One region of the Neobacillus sp. DFD-2R genome, then DNA from elsewhere that is predicted to be linked to it. Evidence: a T-box and tRNA genes for the amino acid it is inferred to sense, from the RefSeq annotation. Region 1 holds a T-box; the other holds one or more tRNA genes.
What was found. A T-box is a leader RNA that pairs with one kind of tRNA and senses whether it is charged. The one in region 1 lies ahead of ileS (isoleucine--tRNA ligase), so its partner is inferred to be a tRNA-Ile.
Positions count from the first base shown of each region.

Region 2: it encodes a tRNA-Ile, which carries the amino acid that the T-box ahead of ileS (isoleucine--tRNA ligase) is inferred to sense. The anticodon was not compared.

Region 1 is NZ_CM173228.1:4,074,225-4,084,720, reverse strand. Features, by position in the region: gene AC3ANV_RS20325 (YlmC/YmxH family sporulation protein) at 1-227, shown strand, start outside; gene pgeF (peptidoglycan editing factor PgeF) at 309-1,139, shown strand; gene AC3ANV_RS20315 (YggS family pyridoxal phosphate-dependent enzyme) at 1,136-1,816, shown strand; gene AC3ANV_RS20310 (cell division protein SepF) at 1,829-2,332, shown strand; gene AC3ANV_RS20305 (YggT family protein) at 2,338-2,601, shown strand; gene AC3ANV_RS20300 (YlmH family RNA-binding protein) at 2,631-3,404, shown strand; gene AC3ANV_RS20295 (DivIVA domain-containing protein) at 3,490-4,005, shown strand; T-box leader at 4,057-4,302, shown strand; gene ileS (isoleucine--tRNA ligase) at 4,376-7,147, shown strand; gene AC3ANV_RS20285 (hypothetical protein) at 7,299-7,580, shown strand; gene lspA (signal peptidase II) at 7,631-8,158, shown strand; gene AC3ANV_RS20275 (RluA family pseudouridine synthase) at 8,130-9,041, shown strand; gene pyrR (bifunctional pyr operon transcriptional regulator/uracil phosphoribosyltransferase PyrR) at 9,223-9,765, shown strand; gene AC3ANV_RS20265 (solute carrier family 23 protein) at 9,940-10,496, shown strand, end outside.
Region 2 is NZ_CM173228.1:5,429,240-5,439,735, forward strand. Features, by position in the region: rRNA gene AC3ANV_RS27335 (23S ribosomal RNA) at 1-2,934, opposite strand, end outside; tRNA gene AC3ANV_RS27340 (tRNA-Ala) at 3,090-3,165, opposite strand; tRNA gene AC3ANV_RS27345 (tRNA-Ile) at 3,175-3,251, opposite strand; rRNA gene AC3ANV_RS27350 (16S ribosomal RNA) at 3,369-4,918, opposite strand; gene AC3ANV_RS27355 (pro-sigmaK processing inhibitor BofA family protein) at 5,299-5,562, opposite strand; gene AC3ANV_RS27360 (YaaL family protein) at 5,652-5,870, opposite strand; gene recR (recombination mediator RecR) at 5,889-6,485, opposite strand; gene AC3ANV_RS27370 (YbaB/EbfC family nucleoid-associated protein) at 6,498-6,818, opposite strand; gene dnaX (DNA polymerase III subunit gamma/tau) at 6,838-8,523, opposite strand; RNA gene ffs (signal recognition particle sRNA large type) at 8,666-8,930, opposite strand; gene tadA (tRNA adenosine(34) deaminase TadA) at 9,008-9,529, opposite strand; gene AC3ANV_RS27390 (glycosyl hydrolase family 18 protein) at 9,781-10,496, shown strand, end outside.

The DNA of each region.
Region 1 (10,496 bases):
TAGCCGATGGTAAAAGACTTGGGAATATTGGCGACATTGAAATTAACTTAACAACAGGAAAAATAGAAGCGGTTGTGATTACAGGAAGCGGAAGAGTTCTTGGTTTTTTTGGTAGAGATGAAGATGTTGTGATTCCTTGGAAAAATATCCTTAAGATTGGCCAGGATGTTATCTTGGTAAGATATAAGGGAAGCGAGGAAAAATTATCGGAAGAAGCGGAAAGCTAATCCTGCTTCTTCCGCGATGACCATTTAGCAGATTCATGGTAAACTATAGAAAATCATTTACCGTGAAAAGAGGGTAAAAGAATGGAACCATTCGTTTTACAGAATCAATTATATTTTACGATTGAGAGCTGGATGAACCAATACCCCGGGTTGTTTGCAGGGATTACCACGAAAAACGGCGGCTGCAGTAAAGGGAGCTTTGAAAATCTTAATCTTGGCTTTCATGTAGGAGATGCGCTTGATGATGTTTGTATGAACAGGTCTAAGCTTGCTGAACTTCTTCAATTTCCGTTAAACCGGTGGGTAGGTGCTGAACAAACACATGATATCTTAATAAAAAAAGTAACAAAAGCGGATTGTGGAAGAGGTTCAGATTCCTATGATGATTCCTTTAAAGGTACAGATGGTTTTTATACAAGTGAAAATGATATATTGTTAACGCTTTGCTTTGCCGATTGTGTTCCCCTTTTTTTTATTGCACCTGACAAACATATGATAGGAACAGCACATGCAGGGTGGAAAGGGACTGTCCATAAAATTGCAAGCCGTATGATTGAAGCTTGGGAAGGTGAAGGAATTAATCCTGAGCAAATTTTTGTTACAATTGGTCCGTCTATTTGCGGGAAATGTTATATTGTGGATGACTATGTCATTAACTTCGTACAAAATACACTAGAAGATATTGATAAAAAACCATATAATTTAATAAGCGATGGTCAATATACGTTAGACCTGCGTGAATTGAACAAACACATACTATTAAAAGCTGGGATCCCTGATCAAAACATTCTTATGACAGATTTTTGCTCATGCTGTGATGACAAAGAATTTTTTTCTCACCGTCGTGATCAAGGCGTGACAGGAAGAATGTTAAGTTTTATAGGCTGGAAGGAGCGCGCCAATCGTTTATGAGGGTAGCAGACAAACTTGAAGACATTAAAAAACAAATAAATGAAGCATGTCTTAGGGCAAATCGAAATCCTAATGAAGTGAAATTAATTGCCGTGACAAAATATGTGAGTATCGATAGAGCAAGTGAGGCTCTTGAAGCAGGCATTGATAATCTGGGTGAAAATCGCGATGAGGGCCTTCTGGAGAAGTGGAAGGTTTTAGGGGACAAGCCTAATTGGCATTTTATCGGAACACTTCAAACCAGGAAAGTAAAAAATATTATCGATAAAGTGGAATATATACATTCATTGGACCGTTTATCACTTGCAGAAGAAATTAATAAACGAAGCCCGGGTAAAAAAATAAAATGCCTCGTCCAGGTAAATGTCTCACAGGAAGAATCAAAGCATGGCTTAACGACAGAAGAAGCAATCACTTTTATTAAACAGCTGGGTTCATTTAAGAATATAAGTGTGGAAGGGCTAATGACGATGGCTCCTTTCACAAATGATGAAGAGATTTTACGAAGCTGCTTTCGACAATTATGGAAACTTCGTGATCAAGTACAAGCCCTTAACTTGGACTTTGCCCCTTGTTCAGAACTTTCCATGGGAATGTCCAACGATTTTTCTGTTGCCATTGAAGAAGGTGCAACAATGGTAAGAATAGGTACAGCACTTGTAGGTGAAGATGGTTAAGGAGGGTAAAAAATGACAATTAAATCAAAACTTAAGACATTTTTCTTTTTAGATGATGAACCTAATGATAACAATGATAACTTTCAGGAAGAGGATGCAGAACCGGTAAGGCCTCTTAGACAACAACCTGTTAAAGCTTATCAACAACCTGTTAAAACTTTCCAGCAACCGGTTAAAACTCAACAGCAACCGGTTAAAACACAAAATGTTGTCAGTTTGCAGAGTGTGCAAAAATCTTCAAAAGTAATCTTAGTAGAGCCGCGTTCCTATTCCGAGTCCACAGATATAGCCGACCACTTAAAAAATCGCCGGGCTGTTGTGGTTAATCTTCAACGAATAGACAAAGAACAAGGAAGGCAAATTGTTGACTTTTTAAGTGGAGCGGTCTATACAATAGGCGGAGACATTCAAAAAATCGGTTCCAGTATTTTTTTATGTACACCGGATAACGTTGAGATTTCCGGAAATATTTCTGAGTTGATTCAGGAACACGATTATCAAGATTCGAGGTGGTAGCTTAAATGGGGATGATTTTAGATTTAGTCCAGCAGTTAATTAGTATTTATTCATGGGCGTTAATTATATACATTTTGATGTCATGGTTTCCAAATGCCAGAGATACGGCTATTGGACGATTTTTGGCAAGAATATGTGAACCGTATTTAGAACCATTCAGAAAAATAATTCCACCATTTGGAATGATGGATGTTTCACCTATTGTTGCATTTCTGGTATTAAACTTTGCGAGAAGCGGAGTACACAGTTTATCTGTTTGGCTTACGTAAGAATTTGGAATTAGGTTGTGTTTTCATAAATGAGCATTTATCAGCATTTCCGACCGGAAGAACGGGAATTTATTGATCAGGTCTTACAATGGATGAGTTATGTCGAAACAAATTATGCCTCAAAATTAACTGATTTTCTTGATCCAAGGGAACAGCATATTCTTAAAATGTTAGTCGGTGATCATGGTGATGTAAAATATCAGTTATTTGGGGGGGATCCGGAAGTTGAAAGAAATAGAGCGTTATTATTACCTGATTATCTAACAGCTGTTCAAGATGATTTTCAAATAAGTCTTTTTGAGATCGACTATCCATCCAAGTTTGTTAGCATTGAACACCCTCAGGTTTTAGGTTCTTTAATGTCCTTAGGATTAAAGAGGGGGAAATTTGGTGACATCCTTTTTAAGGATGGTAGAATTCAATTTTTTGTTGCAAATGAGGTAAAGGAATATATCCAAAACAATTTACAAACTATTGGTAGGGCAGGCATAAAATTAAAAGAGATTGAATTAGAAAATGCAATTTCCTCTCAAGAATTATGGGGAGAAAATGATCTTACAGTCTCATCATTAAGACTGGATACAGTTATTTCAGGGATTCATCATATATCTCGGCAAAAATCACAACTGTTTATCCAACAGGGCCTTGTAAAAGTAAATTGGACATTGATTGAGAACTCATCATTTGAATGCGCTGAAGGTGATTTAATCTCAGTGCGTGGACATGGGAGAGCTAAAATTATGTCAATTGATGGAAGAACTAAAAAAGAAAAATGGCGAATAAAAGTAGGTAAGCAAAAATAATTAAATTTAATGAAGGATTTTTAAAAACCTTGTCGAATATTTGTTTTATACATAGAGAAGCTGACATTGATATGGAGGTGGCATGATGCCGTTAACGCCGTTAGATATACACAATAAAGAATTTAATAAAGGCTTTCGTGGCTACGACGAAGATGAAGTTAATGAATTCCTTGACCAAGTCATCAAGGATTATGAATTAGTGCTTCGTGAGAAAAAAGAAATGGAAGAGCGCTTGTCAGAAATGAAAGACCGTTTAGGCCATTTTGTTAATATTGAAGAAACACTTAACAAATCGATTATCATTGCCCAAGAAGCCGGTGAAGAGGTTAAACGAAATGCACAAAAAGAAGCGAAATTAATTATAAAAGAAGCGGAAAAAAATGCCGACCGCATTGTCAATGAATCCCTTTCTAAAGCAAGAAAGATTGCTCTTGAAATTGAGGATTTAAAAAAGCAATCGAAAGTATTCCGCACTCGTTTTAAAATGCTAATTGAAGCCCAGCTTGATATGCTTAACACCGATGATTGGGACCATTTATTAGAGTATGAAATTGATGCAACAGAGTTAAAAGTACATCAAGAAGAGGATTCCTTAGCTTGACGAAATAGTATTGTTTCGCATATAATTTTTTAACAAAGTAAAATAGAATGGAAAATGACGTTGACAGGGATAGTACAATTTTTCTAAAGCTTTCAGACAGCGAGTCGGGGATGGTGAAAGCCCGATAAAGTTGAAAAATTAGAAGATCACCCTCGAGTTCCAGGTCGAACCCCTTAAAGGCAGTAGGCTGTGGCGTTGATTCACGTTACGAATGCTTAAGAGGATGGTACGAATTTCTTTAATATCCGTACGATCTATCAGGGTGGTACCGCGGGAAAAAACCTTCTCGTCCCTATTTGGGATGAGAGGGTTTTTTTTATGGAAAAAAGGTCATTCTGTTCTAAAGAACGAAAAAATGGAGGAAAAACTAATGGAGTATAAAGATACGTTATTAATGCCGAAAACCGAATTTCCGATGCGAGGCAATCTTCCACAAAGAGAACCTGATATTCAGGCGCAGTGGGAAGAGATGGAAATTTATCGAAAAGTTCAGGAGCGGACGAAAGGCCGGCCAATGTTTGTTTTACATGATGGTCCCCCTTATGCCAACGGAGATATCCATATGGGTCACGCCCTCAATAAAATTTTGAAAGACTTTATTGTCCGTTATAAGTCAATGAGCGGCTTTCATGCTCCCTATGTTCCCGGTTGGGATACACATGGACTGCCGATTGAGCAGGCATTAACCAATAAGGGCGTTAAACGTAAAGAAATGACGGTCGCAGAATTCCGCCAGCTTTGTACCAAATATGCCCTTGAGCAAATTGAAAATCAACGTACTCAATTTAAACGTTTAGGAGTTCGCGGTGATTGGGAGAACCCATACATTACACTTAAACCTGAATATGAAGCACAGCAAATTAAAGTGTTTGGGGAAATGGCGAAAAAAGGTTATATTTACAAAGGCCTTAAGCCTGTCTATTGGTCCCCGTCAAGCGAATCCGCTCTCGCTGAAGCTGAGATTGAATATCAGGATAAAAAGTCACCATCGATTTATGTGGGCTTTAAGGTTAAAGATGGTAAGGGGGTTCTTGATACCGATACCCAAATTGTAATCTGGACAACGACGCCTTGGACCATTCCTGCAAACCTTGGAATTTCTGTCCATCCTGACCTAACTTATGTAGTGGTTATGGCTAACGGGAACAAGTACTTAGTTGCTGAAGCACTTTTAGAAGCAGTCACGAAAGAAATAGGTTGGGAAGAAACTACGGTTGTTAAAAAGGTTAAAGGGCAGGAATTAGAATATATCATTGCCGCGCATCCTTTATATGATCGTGATTCTTTAGTGATGTTAGGTGAACACGTCACAACCGATGCCGGAACAGGATGCGTTCATACTGCACCTGGTCATGGGGAAGATGACTTCTATGTCGGACAAAAATACGGCCTTGATGTACTTTGCCCTGTAGATGATAAAGGTGTTATGACAAGCGAAGCACCTGGTTTTGAAGGATTATTTTATGATGCGGCGAACAAACCAATTGCCGAGAGCTTGAAAGAAGCGGGAGCACTTTTAAAACTTTCGTTTTTTACTCACTCTTATCCACACGATTGGCGGACGAAGAAGCCTGTTATCTTCCGTGCGACTGCACAATGGTTTGCATCAATTAAAGACTTCCGGGATGATTTGCTTGAAGCGGTTAAGGAAACGAAGTGGGTACCGGCTTGGGGAGAAACTCGTCTGTTTAACATGGTTCGCGACCGGGGTGATTGGTGTATTTCCCGTCAACGGGTATGGGGTGTACCAATTCCTGTTTTCTATGCGGAAAATGGCCAGGAAATTATTACTGATGAAACCATTGAACATGTTTCTTCATTATTCCGGGAGTTTGGTTCGAATGTTTGGTTCGAACGTGAAACAAACGACCTGCTTCCAGAAGGGTTTACGCATCCGGGAAGTCCAAATGGAACCTTTACAAAAGAAACAGATATCATGGATGTTTGGTTTGATTCAGGTTCATCCCATCAAGCTGTTCTCCTTGAAAGAGAAGATCTCGTGCGTCCTGCAGATCTATATCTTGAAGGGTCTGACCAATATCGCGGCTGGTTCAATTCTTCTTTATCAACAGCTGTAGCGGTAACTGGCAAAGCCCCTTATAAAGGAGTATTAAGCCACGGCTTTGCACTTGATGGTGAAGGAAGAAAGATGAGTAAATCAATTGGAAACGTAGTTGTGCCGGCGAAGGTTATGAATCAGCTTGGGGCAGATATTTTACGCCTTTGGGTTGCATCAGTTGATTATCAGGCAGATGTTCGTGTATCCGATGCGATTCTTAAACAAGTTGCCGAAGTTTATCGGAAAATCCGAAACACCTTCCGTTTCTTATTAGGAAATTTAGCAGATTTTAATCCTGCTGTAGATATGATTGCTTACGAAAATCTTCGTGAAGTTGATCAATTTATGTTAGTTAAACTAAATAAGCTTGTCAAATATGTTCGTAATGCTTATGAAAACTATGAATTTGCAGGCATTTATCACGCAGTTAATAATTTCTGTACGCTCGATCTTAGTGCTTTTTACTTGGACTTTGCAAAGGATGTTCTTTACATCGAGGCAAAAGACAATTATGAGCGCCGTGCGATTCAGACTGTTTTATATGAGTCCTTACTTGCGTTAACAAAACTTGTCTCGCCAATTCTTTCTCATACTGCTGATGAAGTATGGAAGTTTATTCCAGATGTTAAAGAAGATAGTGTTCAATTAACAGATCTACCGGAATATAAAGAACTTGCAAAAGCAGAAGTATTAGAGGAAAAATGGACCGCATTCATGAAGCTTCGAGATGATGTTCTAAAAGCTCTTGAAGAAGCAAGAAATGAAAAGGTCATTGGTAAATCCTTAACTGCAAAAGTTACCTTATATGTAAATGAAAAAACAAAAGCGCTTCTTGACTCGATTCAAGAAAATGTGAAGCAGCTGTTTATCATTTCAGGTTTTGAAGTGGCAGGCTTATATGAGGATGCTCCGGAAATTGCACTTAAATTAGATACAGCCGCCATTCTTGTCTCTAAAGCAGAAGGGGAAACATGTGAGCGCTGCTGGGTTGTTACACCTGACGTGGGTCAAGACCCAACGCATAAAACGCTATGTCTGCGCTGTGCTGATGTTGTAAAAGAAAACTACTCACACAATTTATAAATAATTAAGAGGTTGACTCTGTCAAAAGAGTCAGCCTTTTTTAAATTTTTCCACCTCCGTTAATTGTTGTTGATGATGTCAAATTGTTTCCCGCTTCGAGTTTTTAAAGTAGGAAATAATAAAGAAAATGACAAACGGAGGTAACAACACTATGAATGCCATGCAGGAAAAGCTGTTTTTCGAACTCCGTCAATCACAGGTTGAAATTGAAAATTCATTGAAGGGTAAACAGAAAAATGACTGGATTACCCCTATATTAGAAGAGGAACTTGCAGACATTTGTTTGGCCATAAATAAAATTAAAAAAGGAAATTATGGTCAGTGTGAAATTTCCGGGGAGTTTTTACCGGAAGCATTATTAAAAATAATACCGACCCTGAAGTCGATAAAAGATTCGGAAAAATTGGAATTATTCCGCCGTAAACAAATCTGATCATCCTTTTTAAAACGTCACATTGTCGTTTCAATAAATTGTATGCTAAAATGCTAAGGAAGTCTTGTTTATTGTGGAGGTATTTCTTAGTGTTTTACTTAATTGCCCTTTTTGTTATTTTGTTGGATCAGTTTACGAAATGGCTCATCGTGAGCAAAATGCAGTTTGGTGATAGTATCACCATAATAAATAATATTTTGTATATTACCTCTCACCGAAACCGAGGAGCTGCTTGGGGGATTTTACAAGGACAAATGTGGCTTTTTTATGTAATCACATTAATTGTCATTGTTGCAATCATTTATTACCTTCAAAAAGCAGCCAAAGGAAAATGGCTTTTAGGAGTTTCCCTTTCATTAATGCTTGGAGGGGCCATCGGTAATTTTTTAGATCGTGTTATTCGTAAAGAAGTAGTTGACTTTATTCATACGTATATTTTTGGTTATAATTTTCCAGTATTTAATATTGCAGACTCGGCTTTAGTTATTGGAGTAATCTTACTTATGATTCAAATGCTTCGTGATGAGAGAGAACCAAAGGAGAAGTCTTATGGAGAAAATGGAACACACCATTCTTGAAGATCAAAAGGGAGACCGCATCGATAAGGTGATTTCATCTTTAGATAAGGAATGGTCAAGGACACAAGTTCAGCAATGGATAAAGGAAGGAAATGTCCTTGTAAATGGTCAGAACGTGAAAACGAATTATAAGTGCAGCTTAAGTGATCAAATTGAAATCACGATTCATGACCCGGAGGAACTGGATGTAATTCCTGAAGAGCTGGATTTGGCTATATTTTACGAAGACAAAGATGTTTTAGTTGTTAATAAACCAAGAGGTATGGTAGTTCATCCTGCTCCCGGTCATATGACCGGCACTCTTGTAAATGGATTAATGGCACATTGTAAAGACTTATCAGGTATTAATGGAGTTTTAAGACCCGGGATTGTTCATCGTATTGATAAAGACACCTCCGGGCTCTTGATGGTTGCAAAAAACGATTTAGCACATGAAAGCCTTGTTAACCAATTGGTTCATAAAACAGTAACGCGAAAGTACAAAGCTATTGTCCATGGCGTGATACCCCATGATTTTGGAACAATTGATGCTCCGCTTGGAAGGGATTCAAAGGAACGGCAAAGTATGGCAGTAGTAGATAATGGAAAACATGCTGTAACACATTTTCATGTCATTGAACGATTTAAAGATTTTACGTTTGTGGAATGTCAATTAGAGACGGGACGGACCCATCAAATCCGTGTTCATATGAAATATATTGGGTATCCGCTTGCGGGGGATCCGAAATATGGACCGAAAAAAACACTTGATATTAATGGACAGGCATTACATGCCGGTGTTCTTGGCTTTAACCATCCGAGAACCAATGAGTATTTAGAATTTGAAGCGCCGCTTCCTGATGATTTTGAACAATTGCTTGAACAACTAAGAAATAACCGTTGACAGCTATGGAGAAGTAAAGTAAGATAACAATAGTTGAATAAGCCTTTAAATCAGTCCCGTGAGGCTGAGAAGGAAACGGTTAAGATGATAGGCTAACTATGTCTACATCATCTGAAATATAACTTGTCTACCTCTCTTCCGAATCGGTGAGAGGTTTTTTTATTGTAAATGAGGTGTAATGATGAACCAAAAAGCATTAGTTCTAGACGAACAAGCCATTCAAAGAGCTTTGACAAGGATTGCACATCAAATTATTGAGAAAAATAAAGGGATTGAGGAATGTGTCCTTGTAGGGATTCGAACAAGAGGAATATTCATTGCTAAACGACTCGCCGAAAAAATAAAAGAGATTGAAGGAAATCCGATTCCGGTTGGAGAACTTGACATAACTCTTTATCGAGATGATTTAACAAAAAAAACTGATAATCAAGAACCGCTAGTAAAAGGTTCTGATATTCCGGCAGATATTACCGATAAAAAAGTTATCCTCGTGGATGATGTGTTATATACAGGAAGAACTGTTCGGGCCGGTTTGGATGCAATTATGGATCTTGGCCGCCCGGCATCGATACAGCTTGCAGTGTTAGTTGACCGTGGCCATCGGGAGCTGCCAATTCGAGCGGACTATGTAGGGAAAAACATACCAACATCAAGCATTGAAAAAATCGTTGTTGAATTAGCCGAAGTAGATAAAGTTGATCAGGTAAGTATTTTTGACAAATAAATAGCAGCCCTTTTAAATGCAGTCCCGAGAGGCTGACAAAGGGGATTTCCGGTAATCTTGTATATTTTCGGAATTTCTACCCTCTTTGTACCAGCTTGGACGAAGGGGGTTTTTTTTGAAATTAATATCCATCATAAGAATAATACACATGGTTTAAATGCAGGAGGAGAAAAGATGAATAACAAACCAATCTTAGATGTAAAAGATATTCCAAGGCCCGGACAATGGTTAACCTTAAGCTTACAGCATTTATTTGCAATGTTTGGAGCGACCATCCTTGTACCATATCTAGTTGGAATGAGCCCGGCAATTGCCCTTATCTCAAGTGGACTTGGCACATTGGCATTTTTGCTTATAACCAAAATGCAAGTTCCGGCATATCTCGGTTCTTCATTTGCCTACATTGCTCCGGTCATAGCTGCTAAGGCTGCCGGCGGACCTGGGGCAGCTATGGTTGGGACCTTCATCGCAGGTTTGGTTTACGGAATTGTCGCCCTTGTGATTAAAAAGGCCGGACATCGTTGGATTATGAATTTACTGCCACCTGTAGTTGTAGGTCCGGTCATTATCGTAATTGGGTTAGCACTTTCCGGAACTGCTGTTGGCATGGCAATGAATAATCCGGCTGGAAAATATAGCTTGCTTCATTTTTCAGTAGCGCTTGTAACACTGGCTGCAACCATCATCTTTTCCATTTATTTAAGAGGAATGTTAAGCATTATCCCGATTTT
Region 2 (10,496 bases), 1.4 Mb from region 1:
GGTTAAGTCCTCGAACAATTAGTATCAGTCAGCTCCACACGTCACCGCGCTTCCACCTCTGACCTATCAACCTGATCATCTTTCAGGGTTCTTACTAGCTTGACGCTATGGGAAATCTCATCTTGAGGGGGGCTTCATGCTTAGATGCTTTCAGCACTTATCCCGTCCGCACATAGCTACCCAGCGATGCCTTTGGCAAGACAACTGGTACACCAGCGGTGCGTCCATCCCGGTCCTCTCGTACTAAGGACAGCTCCTCTCAAATTTCCTGCGCCCACGACGGATAGGGACCGAACTGTCTCACGACGTTCTGAACCCAGCTCGCGTACCGCTTTAATGGGCGAACAGCCCAACCCTTGGGACCGACTACAGCCCCAGGATGCGATGAGCCGACATCGAGGTGCCAAACCTCCCCGTCGATGTGGACTCTTGGGGGAGATAAGCCTGTTATCCCCGGGGTAGCTTTTATCCGTTGAGCGATGGCCCTTCCATGCGGAACCACCGGATCACTAAGCCCGACTTTCGTCCCTGCTCGACTTGTAGGTCTCGCAGTCAAGCTCCCTTGTGCCTTTACACTCTACGAATGATTTCCAACCATTCTGAGGGAACCTTTGGGCGCCTCCGTTACTCTTTAGGAGGCGACCGCCCCAGTCAAACTGCCCACCTGACACTGTCTCCCACCCCGATGAGGGGTGCGGGTTAGAATTTCAATACAGCCAGGGTAGTATCCCACCGACGCCTCCACCGAAGCTAGCGCTCCGGCTTCTACGGCTCCTACCTATCCTGTACAAGCTGTACCAAAATTCAATATCAGGCTACAGTAAAGCTCCACGGGGTCTTTCCGTCCTGTCGCGGGTAACCTGCATCTTCACAGGTACTATAATTTCACCGAGTCTCTCGTTGAGACAGTGCCCAGATCGTTACGCCTTTCGTGCGGGTCGGAACTTACCCGACAAGGAATTTCGCTACCTTAGGACCGTTATAGTTACGGCCGCCGTTTACTGGGGCTTCGATTCAGAGCTTCGCTTGCGCTAACCCCTCCTCTTAACCTTCCAGCACCGGGCAGGCGTCAGCCCCTATACTTCGCCTTGCGGCTTCGCAGAGACCTGTGTTTTTGCTAAACAGTCGCCTGGGCCTATTCACTGCGGCTCTTCGAGGCTATTCACCCCAAAGAGCACCCCTTCTCCCGAAGTTACGGGGTCATTTTGCCGAGTTCCTTAACGAGAGTTCTCTCGCTCACCTTAGGATTCTCTCCTCGCCTACCTGTGTCGGTTTGCGGTACGGGCACCTTTTATCTCGCTAGAGGCTTTTCTTGGCAGTGTGGAATCAGGAACTTCGGTACTAAATTTCCCTCGCTGTCACAGCTCAGCCTTCACGCAAGCGGGATTTGCCTCGCTTGCAGCCTAACTGCTTAGACGCGCATATCCAACAGCGCGCTTACCCTATCCTCCTGCGTCCCCCCGTTGCTCAAACGATAAAGAGGTGGTACAGGAATATCAACCTGTTGTCCATCGCCTACGCCTTTCGGCCTCGGCTTAGGTCCCGACTAACCCTGAGCGGACGAGCCTTCCTCAGGAAACCTTAGGCATTCGGTGGATGAGATTCTCACTCATCTTTCGCTACTCATACCGGCATTCTCACTTCTAAGCGCTCCACCAGTCCTTACGGTCTGACTTCAACGCCCTTAGAACGCTCTCCTACCACTGACATCAACGATGTCAATCCACAGCTTCGGTGATACGTTTAGCCCCGGTACATTTTCGGCGCAGAGTCACTCGACCAGTGAGCTATTACGCACTCTTTAAATGGTGGCTGCTTCTAAGCCAACATCCTGGTTGTCTAAGCAACTCCACATCCTTTTCCACTTAACGTATACTTTGGGACCTTAGCTGGTGGTCTGGGCTGTTTCCCTTTTGACTACGGATCTTATCACTCGCAGTCTGACTCCCACGGATAAGTCTTTGGCATTCGGAGTTTGTCTGAATTCGGTAACCCGATGAGGGCCCCTAGTCCAAACAGTGCTCTACCTCCAAGACTCTTACTACGTGAGGCTAGCCCTAAAGCTATTTCGGAGAGAACCAGCTATCTCCAAGTTCGATTGGAATTTCTCCGCTACCCACACCTCATCCCCGCACTTTTCAACGTGCGTGGGTTCGGGCCTCCATCCAGTGTTACCTGGACTTCACCCTGGACATGGGTAGATCACCTGGTTTCGGGTCTACGACCACATACTCATTCGCCCTATTCAGACTCGCTTTCGCTGCGGCTCCGTCTCTTCAACTTAACCTTGCATGTAATCGTAACTCGCCGGTTCATTCTACAAAAGGCACGCCATCACCCATAAACGGGCTCTGACTACTTGTAGGCACACGGTTTCAGGAACTATTTCACTCCCCTTCCGGGGTGCTTTTCACCTTTCCCTCACGGTACTGGTTCACTATCGGTCACTAGGGAGTATTTAGCCTTGGGAGATGGTCCTCCCTGCTTCCGACCGGATTTCACGTGTCCGGCCGTACTCAGGATCCACTCAGGAGGGAACGAAGTTTCAACTACAGGGTTTTTACCTTCTATGACGGACCTTTCCAGATCGCTTCATCTACCCCGTTCCTTTGTAACTCCATGTTGAGTGTCCTACAACCCCAAGAGGCAAGCCTCTTGGTTTGGGCTATGTCCCGTTTCGCTCGCCGCTACTCAGGGAATCGCGTTTGCTTTCTCTTCCTCCGGGTACTTAGATGTTTCAGTTCCCCGGGTATGCCTTCCATACCCTATGTATTCAGGTAAAGATATTGCTCCATTACGAGCAATGGGTTTCCCCATTCGGAAATCTCCGGATCAAAGCTTACTTACAGCTCCCCGAAGCATATCGGTGTTAGTCCCGTCCTTCATCGGCTCCTAGTGCCAAGGCATTCACCGTGCGCCCTTTCTAACTTAACCTAAAAGGTTTATTTCTCTTACTTAAATAAGAGAGAAAACTAAAATGGCAAGGAAAAATTGAACTGCATTTTTCCCTATTACTCGGTTCTTACTTTGACTTCTTCTTTACGATTATCCAGTTTTCAAAGAACGAATCAGACGTTTAAAAACGTCTTTGGTGGAGCCTAGCGGGATCGAACCGCTGACCTCCTGCGTGCAAAGCAGGCGCTCTCCCAGCTGAGCTAAGGCCCCGTTATGAGATGGTGGGCCTAAATGGACTCGAACCATCGACCTCACGCTTATCAGGCGTGCGCTCTAACCAGCTGAGCTATAGGCCCTCACAACGAATAATTATTAAAATAAAGAAAGATTGAATTAATCCTTCAAAACTAAACAAACAAAGAACGTGTCACAAACTGTTTTGTCCGGCTCATATGTCCGGCATATATCCTTAGAAAGGAGGTGATCCAGCCGCACCTTCCGATACGGCTACCTTGTTACGACTTCACCCCAATCATCTGTCCCACCTTAGGCGGCTGGCTCCTTACGGTTACCCCACCGACTTCGGGTGTTACAAACTCTCGTGGTGTGACGGGCGGTGTGTACAAGGCCCGGGAACGTATTCACCGCGGCATGCTGATCCGCGATTACTAGCGATTCCGGCTTCATGTAGGCGAGTTGCAGCCTACAATCCGAACTGAGAATGGTTTTATGGGATTGGCTCGACCTTGCGGTTTTGCAGCCCTTTGTACCATCCATTGTAGCACGTGTGTAGCCCAGGTCATAAGGGGCATGATGATTTGACGTCATCCCCACCTTCCTCCGGTTTGTCACCGGCAGTCACCTTAGAGTGCCCAACTGAATGCTGGCAACTAAGATCAAGGGTTGCGCTCGTTGCGGGACTTAACCCAACATCTCACGACACGAGCTGACGACAACCATGCACCACCTGTCACTCTGTCCCCCGAAGGGGAAAGCCCTATCTCTAGGGGTGTCAGAGGATGTCAAGACCTGGTAAGGTTCTTCGCGTTGCTTCGAATTAAACCACATGCTCCACCGCTTGTGCGGGCCCCCGTCAATTCCTTTGAGTTTCAGCCTTGCGGCCGTACTCCCCAGGCGGAGTGCTTAATGCGTTAGCTGCAGCACTAAAGGGCGGAAACCCTCTAACACTTAGCACTCATCGTTTACGGCGTGGACTACCAGGGTATCTAATCCTGTTTGCTCCCCACGCTTTCGCGCCTCAGCGTCAGTTACAGACCAGAAAGTCGCCTTCGCCACTGGTGTTCCTCCACATCTCTACGCATTTCACCGCTACACGTGGAATTCCACTTTCCTCTTCTGCACTCAAGTCCCCCAGTTTCCAATGACCCTCCACGGTTGAGCCGTGGGCTTTCACATCAGACTTAAAGGACCGCCTGCGCGCGCTTTACGCCCAATAATTCCGGACAACGCTTGCCACCTACGTATTACCGCGGCTGCTGGCACGTAGTTAGCCGTGGCTTTCTGGTTAGGTACCGTCAAGGTACCGGCAGTTACTCCGGTACTTGTTCTTCCCTAACAACAGAGCTTTACGACCCGAAGGCCTTCATCGCTCACGCGGCGTTGCTCCGTCAGACTTTCGTCCATTGCGGAAGATTCCCTACTGCTGCCTCCCGTAGGAGTCTGGGCCGTGTCTCAGTCCCAGTGTGGCCGATCACCCTCTCAGGTCGGCTACGCATCGTCGCCTTGGTGAGCCGTTACCTCACCAACTAGCTAATGCGCCGCGGGCCCATCTGTAAGTGACAGCCGAAACCGTCTTTCAGCTTTTCCTCATGTGAAGAAAAGGATTATCCGGTATTAGCTCCGGTTTCCCGAAGTTATCCCAGTCTTACAGGCAGGTTGCCCACGTGTTACTCACCCGTCCGCCGCTAACCTTCAGGAGCAAGCTCCTAAAGATTCGCTCGACTTGCATGTATTAGGCACGCCGCCAGCGTTCGTCCTGAGCCAGGATCAAACTCTCCAAGAAAGTTGATTAGCTCATTTGTTACGTTGGCTTAGTTTTACTTTCTTAATGAAAGGTCCACTAAAAGTTATTGTTTGTTTGCACGATTTTGTTTGTTTAGTTTTCAAAGATCAATTTCTAATGCCGCTCACAAGCGACTTTATTAATATAACATTTTCAGTTGTTTAAGTCAACAACTTTTTGGATTTGTTTTTCGTCGTTCGCTGACGACTTTTCATATATTACAGCAATTCAGCGAATCGGTCAATACATTATTATAAAAAAATTATTTCGTTTAATTATTAGAGCTAATTCGCCGATTATTGAGCCCCTAAGGGCGAAGACAAAAGGCGCAGTTCCCCTATGAGAAATAGGAAAACCGCTGTTACACAGCGGTTTCGTGGTTAAAAAATCCATTTTTGAATAGCTACTAAAGCAAATAACCCCGGTATCCCTAAGAAACCCGATACAGCCGATGTGGCAAAATTAATAGGTACATGAATGCCGTAACGATTACCCGCAACATTTAGGAAGAATAAGAATAATGCTCCAATTAATAATTTAATAACAGCTTGGCCCACAAATCTTACGGATTTAAACGGACCGCCTGTAAATAATAATAAAAGTATAAGCCCGCCTAAAACGGATATTACGATAATTGGTTCCAAAAAAGCTATCCCCCTCCAAGTTTTATTACTAACTTTATGTACAAGTCTGTAAAAATAGACCATGGATGGGAATAGCTTAATTCTTATTCTTATCTCTTTAGCGTTATACTTCGCTGTTTTGCTTCTTTTAATAGAAAGAAATATTTTACTTCCGCTATTTTTGTTTGACAAATAACTTCCTCTGATGGATCAAAGCTTTTATCTAAAAGCAGTTTTTGCTGCTGCCAATCTGCCTTATATTCAGTTAATTGGGTTAACAGCTTTTCATCAAACTCTTTTCGGAGCCTTCCTTTACGCCGAAAAAACATAGTTGATTCCCCCGGTATTTATAATTCTCTTCGGCCCTCTAACGCTTTTGATAAGGTAACTTCATCCGCATACTCAAGGTCCCCGCCAACAGGAAGACCATGGGCAATTCTTGTCGTTTTAATCCCTGACGGCTTTAACAATCTTGAAATATACATGGCTGTTGCTTCACCTTCAATATTCGGATTTGTCGCTAAGATTACCTCCTGCACCGTTTCGTCCTGCAGTCGCTTTAATAAATCGGGGATATTAATATCCTCCGGTCCAATCCCATCCATCGGAGAGATTGCACCATGTAAAACATGATACAAACCATTGAACTCCTTCATTTTCTCCATAGCGATAACATCTTTTGGATCCTGAACAACGCAGATAATGCTCTTGTCCCTCCGCACATCCTCACAAATGTAGCAAGGGTCTTGATCAGTAATATGCCCGCATACTGAACAATAAGTAAGATTACGTTTTGCATTCACCAGTGCTTTCGCAAAATCAAGTACAGTGTCTTCTTTCATACTTAAGACAAAAAAAGCCAGACGTGCAGCCGTTTTTGGGCCGATACCTGGCAATTTCATAAAGCTGTCTATTAGCTTTGAGATCGGTTCAGGATAATGCATGTATTTCCTCTCCTAAAAAGGAAGATTCATTCCTTTTGTAAATTGCCCCATTGTATTATTGGTCAGCTCATCTACCTTTTTAAGGGCATCATTGGTTGCTGCTAAGACTAGATCCTGGAGCATTTCGACATCTTCCGGATCCACCGCTTCAGGATTAATTTTCACTTCCACTACTTCCTTATGTCCTGTAACAATTACAGTAACCATACCGCCGCCCGCAGTGCCTTCGATCTTTTGCTGACCTAACTCCTCTTGTGCTTTAGCCATTTCCTTTTGCATTTTTTGCATTTGCTTCATCATATTTTGCATATTTCCCATTCCGCCACGCATCATCATTTCTACCTCCAATTAATTAATCAATAATTTCTACAAATTCAGCACCAAACAGTTTTTTTGCCTCCGAAATATGCGGTTCTTCCTCTTGCTTATTTTCACCGCTCTCTCCTTCATCAGCATGCTGCGTACTTAAAAAGCTTTCTCTGATGGATATCCATTGATCTTCAGGAATACCCAACAAAGAAAATCTTTTTCCCGTTAATTCATTTAATGCTGTTGTCATTGTTTCGATAAACCGGGTATTTTCCATAGCCATTTGACAATGAATTTCATGTTTAAATTTTACAATAAAGGCATTTGAGGAAGCGGCCACAGGTTCAGCTTCATTTAATAATGCCGCATGGGATTTCATTAACCTTGTCAGCATTTCTGCCCATTTACTCTTAATTTGATTTAAATCACTTTTCGTTGCTTGTTTTAAAACTTCATTTATTTTACCGACTGCAGGTTGGAAACCTTTTCTCGAAGCTCTTTGAGCAGGTTTTGGTGCAGAAGGGGCTGATTCCTGAGATACCGTTACGCCGCCGGCCTTCAACTGCTGTAATTCATTTTCCAGCTGTTCAATTCTCGAAATTAACTGTAAGACTTGATCTGTCTGAGGTTGTTCTATTTGCTTCACTTCCATTTGGCATAGCTTAACAATAGCGACCTCCAGAAAAATTCTTGGGTGGTTCGTCCAGCGCATTTCTTGCTGTGTTTTATTTAATAGATCAATAAGCTGATATATATGAGCAGTCTGTGTCGATTCTGCCATACGAAGGAAATCATCATCCAACATTACTCTTTCTAAGGATTCCTCAAGATTTGGCGCCGTTTTAAACAGCAGCATATCACGATAAAATAAAATTAAATCCTCAATAAAACGGGTTGGATCTTTACCATGGAATAAAAGCTCCTCCAACACATCTAATCCGGTTGCAACATCCTTCTCTTGGAATGCATTTGCTAATTTGTTTAGAAAGCCCTGTGATACAGAGCCTGTTACAGTAAGCGCATCCTCTAAGGTAACACGTTCCTGACTAAAGGATATCGCTTGATCTAATAAACTTAAGGCGTCACGCATACCGCCTTCCGCTGCTCTTGCAATCATTTGCAGCGCCCGTTCATCGCATGAAACCCCTGTTTCCTCGACAATTAACTTCATCCGATTCACGATCGATTGGGCTGTTATCCGTCTAAAATCGAAGCGTTGGCATCTAGAGATAATCGTCAGCGGTATTTTATGGGGCTCCGTTGTGGCCAAAATAAAAATAACATGCTTCGGTGGTTCTTCTAATGTTTTTAGCAAAGCATTAAAGGCGCTAATGGATAGCATATGCACTTCATCAATGATATAGACCTTGTATTTAACAGCTGTAGGGGCAAATTTGACCTTATCAAGGACATCACGCATTTCTTCCACACGTGAGTTTGATGCGGCGTCAAATTCCAGAACATCCGAAATTGTTCCGTTTGTAATCCCTCGGCAGGCTGCACATTCATTACAGGGCTCAGTTACAGGTGCACGCTCGCAATTAACCGCTTTCGCTAAAATCTTTGCCGCACTTGTTTTACCAGTCCCTCTAGGTCCGGAGAATAAATAGGCGTGAGAAATTTTCTCTTGGAGAAGGGCGTTTTGCAATGTCTTGGTTACATGTTCTTGTCCTACTACATCGAGAAATGTTTGCGGACGCCAAACACGATATAAAGCCTGATAAGCCAAAAAACACCGCCCCCTTCCGAATTTTCATCTAATTTATTATACTCTATCTAAATTTATTTTTCCAAAACGAATTCATTAGAGTTCACAAAAAAACTCATCCCGAAATCGAGATGAGTCATTTTATAGGCATATGTAATAACTGCCGTGCACCTTCCTTCGACTGACGCCCATAAGCGTTACTTAAGCAGTTAGCTCGGCCCAGGCAACCCTGCGGCACATGGGAGCGTCCACTTAATGCTGCTTCCTTCCGGACCTGACATGGTTCATGGATTCCCATTGCGCAGGACCAAGGCGTCAACACCACTTACTTAAGGCAGACCCTACAGGACATCAGCCTCAGGAAGGGATTCAGTCTCGCTAGAGCGGATTGCGAGTACAGGGCACCGCTACCTCCCCACCTAGCACGGCAAAGTTGATACCAATTTTTAAGTGCGTCGATATGACGCTTTTTTAGTATACAAACATTCAGAGAAAAAATCAATCTTTATTCCCTGTCAATTCCTGTCACATTATCCAATTGTGACTCTCTTGCCTGTTTTCTTTCTAATTTTCTTCTTTCCCTAATCCCTCGAAAAAAACTGGAGAGCATGTGACCGCACTCTTCCTCCAATACTCCTTTTGTAAGTTCACATTGATGATTGAAGCGCTCATCCTGCAAGAGATTCATAAATGTGCCCGCACACCCGCCCTTTGGGTCTGCTGCACCATAGACCACTCTTTTTACTCTTGATAAAATAATCGCTCCCGAACACATTGGGCAAGGTTCCAATGTAACATACAGAGTAGCATCCTCCAGACGCCAAGAGCCTATTTCCCTACAAGCAAGGTCGACGGCTAATAGTTCAGCATGCGCAACGGCATTTTGCTGACTTTCCCGCAAATTATGTGCCCGGGAAATAATTTTATCACCGATAACAATTACGGCTCCAATCGGTACCTCATTTAATTCCTCCGCCTTTTTCGCTTCCTTTATTGCTTCTCTCATATAATGTTCATCTTTAATCAGATCTTCCATCACAACGTTTCCCCTTTTAAACGGGCAGAAATTACTTCCACTCTCCAAAATAGAATAAGAAAGAGATAAATAGATGAATTATATCCTTCCTGCCTTAATTATTATTGACATGATTATTAACTTTGATTTTTCCTACGGCCCCGTTATGGTCCGGCAATCAGGAAATTTACAATAATTATAACATTTATCCACTCCCACCCTCATAAAATAGGTGTAGCGTATGTTTAAAGGGAGGGGATAGGATGCAAATTCATGTGGTTCGAAGTAATGAATCATTAGAAAGTATTGCCAGGTCATATCATACGACGGCTAAAGATATAACTGATGCAAATGAGTTGCCGAATCCAAACAATCTTGTCACGGGACAATCAATTATCATCCCGATCATCGGCAGTTTTTATTTTGTTCATCCGGGAGATAGCTTATGGACTATTTCAAAAAAAGTAGGAGTACCGCCTCAGGAGCTTGCTTCCGTAAATCGAATTTCGGTCAATCAACATCTCCAAGTTGGGTATCGGCTTTATATTCCAAGAACGAAAAAAAGAAATGCTGAATTTAACGGCTATGTAGAACCCCGCGGAACATCTGTTGCTCCTATTTTAGAAAACAGCGCCCGTGAGGCTGCACCCTATCTAACTTATTTAGCACCTTTCGCTTTCCAAGCCCGCCGTGATGGCACACTAAAGGAACCGTTGTTGAATAATTTCCCCGCTATTGCGAAAGCGAATCAAAATGTTTTAATGATGGTCATTAACAATCAGGAAAACGACCAATTCAGTGATGAATTAGGACGGATTTTATTAACTGATATCGCGATCCAAGATAAATTTTTAAACAGTGTTGTCACGACTGCAAAAAAATATGGGTTCAGGGATATCCACTTTGACTTTGAATACCTACGCCCGGTCGACCGCGAGGCCTACAATAATTTTTTAAGAAAAGCAAAGGCAAGATTTAA